2 regions of the Ornithinibacillus bavariensis genome follow, and region 2 is predicted to be linked to the other one. Evidence: predicted binding sites of a transcription regulator. Region 2 holds the regulator's gene; the other holds the start of a gene.
What was found. The regulator LexA, encoded in region 2, represses DNA repair genes until DNA is damaged. The targets are predictions, from matches to a motif close to CGAACATATGTTCG.
Positions count from the first base shown of each region.

Region 1: the regulator LexA is predicted to act here: its motif matches at 2,761-2,774, upstream of HNR27_RS04795 (RpnC/YadD family protein).

Region 1 is NZ_JBNPWZ010000002.1:183,932-188,154, forward strand. It holds gene HNR27_RS04780 (DHA2 family efflux MFS transporter permease subunit) at 1-964, opposite strand, end outside; tRNA gene HNR27_RS04785 (tRNA-Thr) at 1,572-1,644, shown strand; tRNA gene HNR27_RS04790 (tRNA-Ser) at 1,659-1,747, shown strand; gene HNR27_RS04795 (RpnC/YadD family protein) at 1,897-2,727, opposite strand; gene HNR27_RS04800 (GNAT family N-acetyltransferase) at 2,871-3,386, shown strand; gene HNR27_RS04805 (GNAT family N-acetyltransferase) at 3,398-3,871, shown strand; gene fosM (FosM family fosfomycin resistance protein) at 3,880-4,223, shown strand, end outside.
Region 2 is NZ_JBNPWZ010000008.1:36,055-40,277, reverse strand. It holds gene tkt (transketolase) at 1-580, opposite strand, end outside; gene HNR27_RS13580 (DUF896 domain-containing protein) at 690-926, opposite strand; gene HNR27_RS13575 (YneB family resolvase-like protein) at 1,028-1,687, opposite strand; gene lexA (transcriptional repressor LexA) at 1,958-2,581, shown strand; gene HNR27_RS13565 (PH domain-containing protein) at 2,805-3,179, opposite strand; gene glnA (type I glutamate--ammonia ligase) at 3,519-4,223, opposite strand, start outside.

The DNA of each region.
Region 1 (4,223 bases), on a different contig from region 2:
AAATAGGAGACATAATTCCCATTACAATCGCACCTGGAAGCATTAGTAAACCTGCTTCTGTTGGTGAAAATCCTCGAATCATTTGAATGTAGATTGGCACTAAAATCATCCCTGAAAACAATGCCAGTGAAATGATAATCGATATTGCGGAGGATAGCGCAAACATCGGATATTTAAAAATCCTAAATTCAAGTAATGGCTCTTCAAGTCGATACTGTCTAATAATTAACGAAATAACACCGATTACTCCAGCGATGATAGTACCATATACTTGCGGATTACTCCATCCTAGGTCTCCGGCAACACTAAATCCATATAGGAGTCCACCAAAACCAATACTAGATAATAGGATGGATAGCACATCTAATTTAATTTTACGCTGCGGTGTAAAATTCTTAAGTTTGAATATCGCATAGACTAGTGAAAGAATAGAGAAAGGTAGTACAATGTTAAATAACATTCTCCAACTATAATGTTCCACAATAATTCCTGATAAGGTTGGTCCTAATGCCGGTGCTACAATCATAACAAGCCCAAATACTCCCATAGCCTGTCCACGTTTTTCAATAGGAAAAGCAACTAACATTACATTCATAAGTAGTGGCATCATAATAGCTGAACCAGATGCCTTAATCATTCGCGCTACAATTAATACGCCAAATGTAGGAGATAGGCTTGCAAGTAATGTGCCAAGTGAGAATAAGCCCATTGCTGTTATAAATATCGCGCGGTTTGAGAATCGCTGAATGAAGAATGCACTTGCAGGAATTAGGATTCCATTTATAAGCATATACCCAGTTGCTAACCATTGAGCCTTCGATGGACTAACTCTAAATTCATCAATAATAGAAGGTAATGCTACATTTAAAAATGTTTCATTTAGTATGGCCACAAATGCTCCAATAAATAATATCGCTATTATTCCATAAGGGACTTTATGTTCCTGTGTTTCAACTTTAGTCATAATATTCTTCCTACTTTCTTTTTTCAAACTAAAAGCACTTAAGTATTTTATACATATAGTAAAATCTTTGCAACAGATAAGGTAAGCTATTAATAGAAAAGATTTATGTTTATAAATAATGCTAAAAATAGGTCTTAGAATTTTCCCTATCAGGTGAGCAAAACTACAATATCCTTCATTACTATGTTAAAACATAGGAAAATTAAAATTTATATTGAAGTAGTCATTACAACTATATTGCCACCATTATTGTCTATTTACTTATCAGATTAGAATATGAGGATCAAATAAATCAGAATCAGGTTTAAAAAGTTTGCAATAAAATTTATAAATTTATAAAGCTGTAGAAATAGAAGCTGTGGTTCATAACATCTAGTAGCTTTTATAATGAAAATAGGGAATATAGATTACCAATAATTTTTACTTGAAATCATCCAAGGATAGGAGTATTATTTTCTTCGTAAGTTATACTAAGTATCCTAGCTAATATCGTAAACCTGCTACAGAGGTTCATGTATTCTATGAAGTACAGCACTCAACATCCATGGGTTATTTAGAAAGTGCAGGGAGCTTTATGTTCGGAGTATATCATGAATTTAATAACTATGCTGGTGTAGCACAGCTGGTAGTGCACTTCACTCGTAATGAAGGGGTCGGAGGTTCGAGTCCTCTCACCAGCATCATTCACTATTATGGAGAAGTACCCAAGTGGTTATAAGGGGATGCACTCGAAATGCGTTAGGGGCTTTATAGCTCGCGTGGGTTCGAATCCCACCTTCTCCGTTAGGAAAATACTTAAGAGTTCAGCCGTATCCAATAGGATACGGCTTTTATATTTTTTCTACAGAACTTCCGTCACTAAGCATTTTTTATTTCGTAAAGACTATTAGTGAAACCTTTTTCTTGATTTTAAAAGTACGTGTTCTTTTCAATCAATGTTTTTTAAATTTATCTAGATTTCCTGTTGATGTTGGGAAAAATTCAGATATATCAAAGTTAATTTTATCTGCTCCCCCCATTCCAACTAAATTGCTCAATTCCTCTGTTAGTATCGATTGTAATTCTTCTCGTGTTGGGAGTAAATAATCGATGAAGTAGAATAATGAAGAAAGGTATTGTTTGGATTTGTCTTTTTGCTGGGAGAAATGTCTTAACACTTGAACCATTAGCTTACGTTTTAAGATGTATCTTTTCAAATCATTATTTTTTGTTTCATTTGCGTAGATTCCTGCTAATACTGCAGCCGAAAATGGATTCGATGACTTTTGAAGTTCATGAATATCCTGTTCTAAATAGTTATACACGTGGTAGTGATAGATGATACTTGTACCATAATAATGATAGTCAAAGTAATTTTGTCTGCGATTTCCCTTCGAGTTTGTAAGAATGGCAATGGCGTATATTTCACGATCGTACTTATCATATATTCGATAGAAATAGCGAAACATTTGTTTTCGAAATGCTCTATCTGCCTTTCCGTTAATCTCAATATGTATCAATAGCCACTTTTCGTTTCCGTTTACAAGTGGCACTTTAATAACTAGAACAGCATAACTTCTGTTTGATCTATAATCTAAAATCTCTTGAAAAAAATCCTGTTGTAGAAAGGTTACTTCCTTTGAAAAATTGATTTTCTCATGCAGGAATGGAGCGAAAAATAGAATAAACTCCTCAAACAATTCACTTATAAGCTTTTTCCAAAGTCTATCATAATCTGGAGAGCCATATGTCGCTTTTTCCTCCTGTATGACGGGAGATAGCATTCGGTTTCACGTCCTTTTTCTTCTTATTATATAGGAACATATATTTGCAACCAATATTTTTTTGAAAGCATTTAATTTTTTTAAAGGGTTTTAGTCGCAAAAACTAGAATACTAGAATAGGAATTTTATATGGGGGAATGGCTGTGATAATTCGTTTGTTAGAACCAAACGATGCTAAGGAATATTACGATTTACGTTTAGAGGCATTGCAAGTAAATCCAGAAGCCTTTTCTACGAGCTTTGAGGAAGTAATTACAAGCCCAAATATAGTTGAACATTATGAGAAGAGCTTTCGACAGACAAATACCTATAATTTTGGTGCATTTCAGGAAAATAAGATGATCGGAATGGTAACATTATTTCCCGAAACAAAAGAAAAATTAAAACATAAAGCTAGTATTTTTGCAATGTACGTAAAACCCGCATATAGGGGACAAGGTATTGGAAAATTACTTCTTGAGGCTGCACTTAAACAGGCATACGAATTAGGCGGTCTATCTAAAATTAATCTGTCTGTAGTATCTAATAACCATGAAGCAAAGGGACTTTATCAAAGGTATGGCTTTAAGACATTTGGATTAGAAGAGAAGGCACTTATGGTTAATCATGCATTTTATGATGAAGAATATATGTCACTATGGTTATCTAATAAAGAATAGAGGGTAAGAAATTGGAATTGACAACAAGTAGAATTAAAGAAAATACTGCAATTGAGATCCTAACTTGGAAATATGAAAAGCCGTATGATTTTTATAATAATGTTCTATCTGGCGAAGCTATTTTGGAGTTGATGAGTAATTCTTATCGAGCAGTTCTTCATAAGGAAGAGGTAATCGGTTTCTTTTGTACAGGAAGAGATGCACAAGTACCTAAGGGGCATGAGGTTAATGCCTATGCTGATTCTTGTGTGGATATTGGAATTGGCATGAAACCGGAATTAACTGGTAAAGGAATAGGAACCATTTTTTTACGGTTTATTTTACAAGAAGTTTTACGAGAAGCAAAAGGCAGTATACGATTAACGGTGGCAGAATTTAACCTTCGAGCAATTCGCCTATATGAGAAGTTTAATTTTTTAAAGCAGAGCGAGTTTGTTAGGGGCGATGGTGTTAAGTTTATTGTAATGGTAAGAGACGAGGAGTAGGATTAAGAATGAAATTAGGTGGAATTAATCATCTATTATTTTCGGTATCGGATTTAGAGCAATCCATTCAATTTTACCAACATGTATTTGATGCAAAACTCTTGGTAAAGGGGAAAACAACTGCTTACTTCGATTTGAATGGACTATGGCTGGCATTAAATGAAGAAAAGACAATTCCTCGAAACGAAATAGAACATTCCTATACACATATCGCTTTTTCAGTAGATGAGAAGGACTTTGACGCACATTGTAAAAAGCTAAAGGAACTAAATGTACGTATACTTATAGGAAGAGAAAGGGATAGTCGGGATAAACAATCTATTTACTTTACTGATCCAGATGGACATAAATT
Region 2 (4,223 bases):
CTCCGTCTAAAGAAATATCATTCGAATCATATAATGCAATTAGCTTACCTAATTTTAAATGACCTGCAAGAGATGCAGCTTCATGGGAAATTCCTTCCATTAAATCCCCATCACTAATTAAAGCATATGTATAGTGATCTACAATGTTCAGATTGTCCCTATTATATTTTGCTGCTAAATGAGCCTCAGCTAATGCCATACCAACAGACATCGCAATACCCTGCCCAAGTGGACCAGTGGTAGCCTCTACACCATCTGTATGGTGTACCTCGGGATGACCTGGCGTTCTTGAGCCCCATTGACGAAACTCCTTAATATCCTCTATCGTAACATCATACCCCGAAAGATGAAGCATTCCATATAATAGCATAGAACCATGACCTGCTGATAATACAAATCGATCCCTATTAAACCATTTTGAATTTTTGGGATTGTGATTCATAAAGTCCGTCCAAAGTGTATACGTCATTGGTGCAGCTCCCATTGGTAGACCTGGATGCCCCGAATTAGCTTTTTCTATGGCATCAATAGCCAATGTACGGATTGTGTTAATCGATAATTGTTCAACATTATTTACCATGATGTAGCTCCTTTCTCTTGCAATCGATTTATTTTTAAACCATGTTTATCTTATACTGAAAATGGTTGGTAAACAAGTAATACTATAATCGTTCATATATTCTCCACGCTTAGTGATTTCTATTTCTTTCTTGCATATCACGTAACTTTTGAGGTGTTACATCATTTCCAGTGGGATCAATAACTGTTAAGGTTTTTAATTGGTTTTTAAAGGAGCTACGCACATTCTTCAAATATTCTCCACGAAGCTTCTCTTGCTCCACCTTTTCTTTCTCTGTTAAACCTTCTTCACTCTTTGCCTTTTTTGCAAGTTCATTTATCCTTAAAAGTTTTTCCTTTGATAACAAAATAAATTTCCTCCTTCATCTTTCCTGCTAAAACAGAAACCCAACACGGGTCAGAATTCACATAGAAAAAGCAAGAACATTGATCTGTCCTTGCTTAAATATTACCTGTTCGTTTTGTCGGAATCAATTAATTGATACTCCTGATATCTTCTATGTACGGTTGCCTTTGAAACCTCATACCCTAACCCTCTTAATGTTGCGGCAATCTCGCTAAAGGTCAATTCCTTCTCACGGAGTCGAACTATTTCTTCAATCGGCACTTCCTTCCTTTCTCTTCCTGGTGCAAATTGGTGATTGGAAAGATTTTTAGTAGGATTATATCCATTGGCAACAGCCCTTTTCATTCCCCGTTTAATTTTAGCATTATGTATTTTCCGTTGATACTCTTCAACAATTCCAACAATTTGCAAAATCATGGAGTCTGCTTCTGCGATTTCAAGTTTCCCTTCATGTATGGCTGTATAAATAGAAATATTATGCTTTAATAATTGATGAAATAATGCAATCTTCGTGTTTCCTCTTCCAAGTCTTGTTTCATCTTGAATCAATAGACAATCCGCACGACCAGCTTCAAAATCCTGCAGCAATTCAAAAATGCCTTCCCGTTCGATTTCGAATCCACTTGCTTGTTCCTCTATACATTTGACTACTTCGAAGTGATAACGTTCCGCTAAATCATAAAGCTCTTCTTTTTGTCGTTTTAGTGAGGTTTCCTGTGATTTCTTTTCTGTACTTACTCGGCAGTATATAATAGCTCTCAAATTTAAAAACTCCCATTATGCACTAATTAGTGAAAGGTATAAGAATCCTAATGTCACAGCAAAAGCAGCAATATAAAACAAATCTGTCTTGTTAACTTTTCCAAACATCTCTTCATCACCCTTTCCTATCGTATAAGAACCTTTGTTCGCTAAATTTATTATAGCAGAACATACGCTCTTGTCAACACTTTTCTCGAACGAATGTTTGCGTTTTAATTTGATAGATGATAAACTAGCATTAATAAATAATATGAGCGAGGTGTTTAATAGATGACAAAAATGTCAAAAAGGCAACAGGCGATATTAGATTACATAAAAGATCAAGTTAGATTAAAGGGATACCCGCCATCTGTTCGAGAGATAGCAGAAGCTGTGGGACTTGCCTCCAGTTCCACTGTTCACGGCCATCTATCGCGTTTAGAGAGTAAAGGATATATTCGTAGAGACCCTACAAAGCCACGGGCGATTGAAATACTAGATTTAGAAGAGGAAAGTACTATTCCAAAAGATGAAGCTCGTTATGCACCGGTTATTGGAAAAGTAACAGCGGGAATACCGATTACCGCTGTGGAAAACATAGAAGAATATGTTCCAATCCCAAGTTCAACTGCTGGACCTGATGAAAACCTATTTGTTTTAGTTATTGATGGAGAAAGTATGATTGAAGCAGGTATATTAGATGGGGACATGGTTATTGTCAAACAACAAAATACAGCGCAGAATGGCGATATTGTCGTAGCGATGACAGAGGACAATGAAGCTACTGTCAAACGCTTCTTTAAAGAAAAAGATCATGTGCGCTTACAACCTGAAAATGCAACAATGGAACCATTAATTTATAATAATGTATCCATTCTAGGCAAGGTTGTTGGATTATACCGTCATATTCATTAGAACATTGAATTGAAAATCCGATAAGCTAATTAGCTTATCGGATTTTTTGAACTTTGCTGGTTATTAATTTAACTCTACTTATAATTTTTCTTTTAAATGCAAAGAGGTAATGAATTCGCCTAAAGCGGAACAACATTTGAATTATAGGACCTAGTCTTCTACAGTTAGAAAATAGAAAATAAAACATATAAAACGGAAAAAGGCACTCCCTGAACGGATGCCCCTATAAATCATATTTGTACGATATTCCAGCTTTTTCAGTAGCTGCTTTAGCTGCACTTCTTATTTCTTCTTTAACTTCATGCGGATTTTTGACCTTTTTCAAGGTAATCCGACGGTTGGATTCATTAGCACTAATAACTATAATGTCACCTACGTTTCTCACTTTATCTGTCAATGTCTGATTGACAGATATATCTTTTACTTTGAATAATTCGATATCATTTAAGGTTTTAGTCATCACGCCCTGTTTCCTAATCAGTATTCGCTCGTTAGTTAAAGTGTAATGCTCTTTCGGAATTTTAAGTACTCCTTCTTTATTCCCTTTGATTCCAAAATAATCAGTCTCAAACTCTAGCAAAGTTTTTTCCTCGCTCACACTTACCACTCCTTTTAATTAATAACTCCCTTAAGCCTAGAAAAAATAACAAAATTATTACAATATTACTCATTATTATAATATCTTATTTCGACTATAAATAAAATTACTAGTTTTGACATAAACGAACTTTATCCCAACTATGGGAACATCTGTTCAGACGTTTATTCCAGCGTACTACTAAAAACAGAACAAAAAAATACTGCCCTATTTAAAGACTATAAGGACAGTATTTTAAAATAATATTTTTTCTAACTTTGGGGGTGAAATAGGGGTAATTAGCATACAGTCGACCCAAAATCACCTACCACCCCAGACAAAAACATTGATATATCAAGCTTAATACATTGTTAAGTATTGTTCTCTTTCCCAAGGATGAACGGTTGTTCTAAACATATTCCACTCAATTTCCTTCGCTTCAATAAAATGCTCAAACAGGTGTTCACCCATAGCATCTACGATAACAGCATTCTTTTTAAGCTCTGTTAATGCATTCATTAGTGTAGATGGTAAATCTTCAATATGATTTTCCAAGCGTTCTTCTTTCGTCATTACATATATATTTCGGTCTACTGCTGGCGGAGGAGTTAGTTTGTTCTCAATTCCATCAAGTCCTGCAGCAAGCAACACAGATAGTGCAAGATATGGGTTTGCAGATGGATCGACACTACGAACCTCAACACGAGTACTTAGGCCACGGGAATTCGGAATACGTAATAATGGACTTCTATTCATCGCTGACCAAGCCACATAACTAGGTGCCTCGTAACCAGGTACTAGTCGTTTATAGGAATTAACGGTCGGATTAGTAACAGCGGTAAAGCTAGTTGCATGCTTCATGATTCCTGCTATAAATTGATAAGCTGTATCACTAAGCTGTAGTTTTCCTTTCGGATCAAAAAACGTATTCTCACCATCTTTAAATAGGGACATATTTACATGCATGCCTGAACCATTCACGCCAAATAGAGGCTTTGGCATAAATGTAGCATGAAGATTATGCTTTCTAGCGATTGTCTTAACAACTAGCTTAAAGGTTTGGAT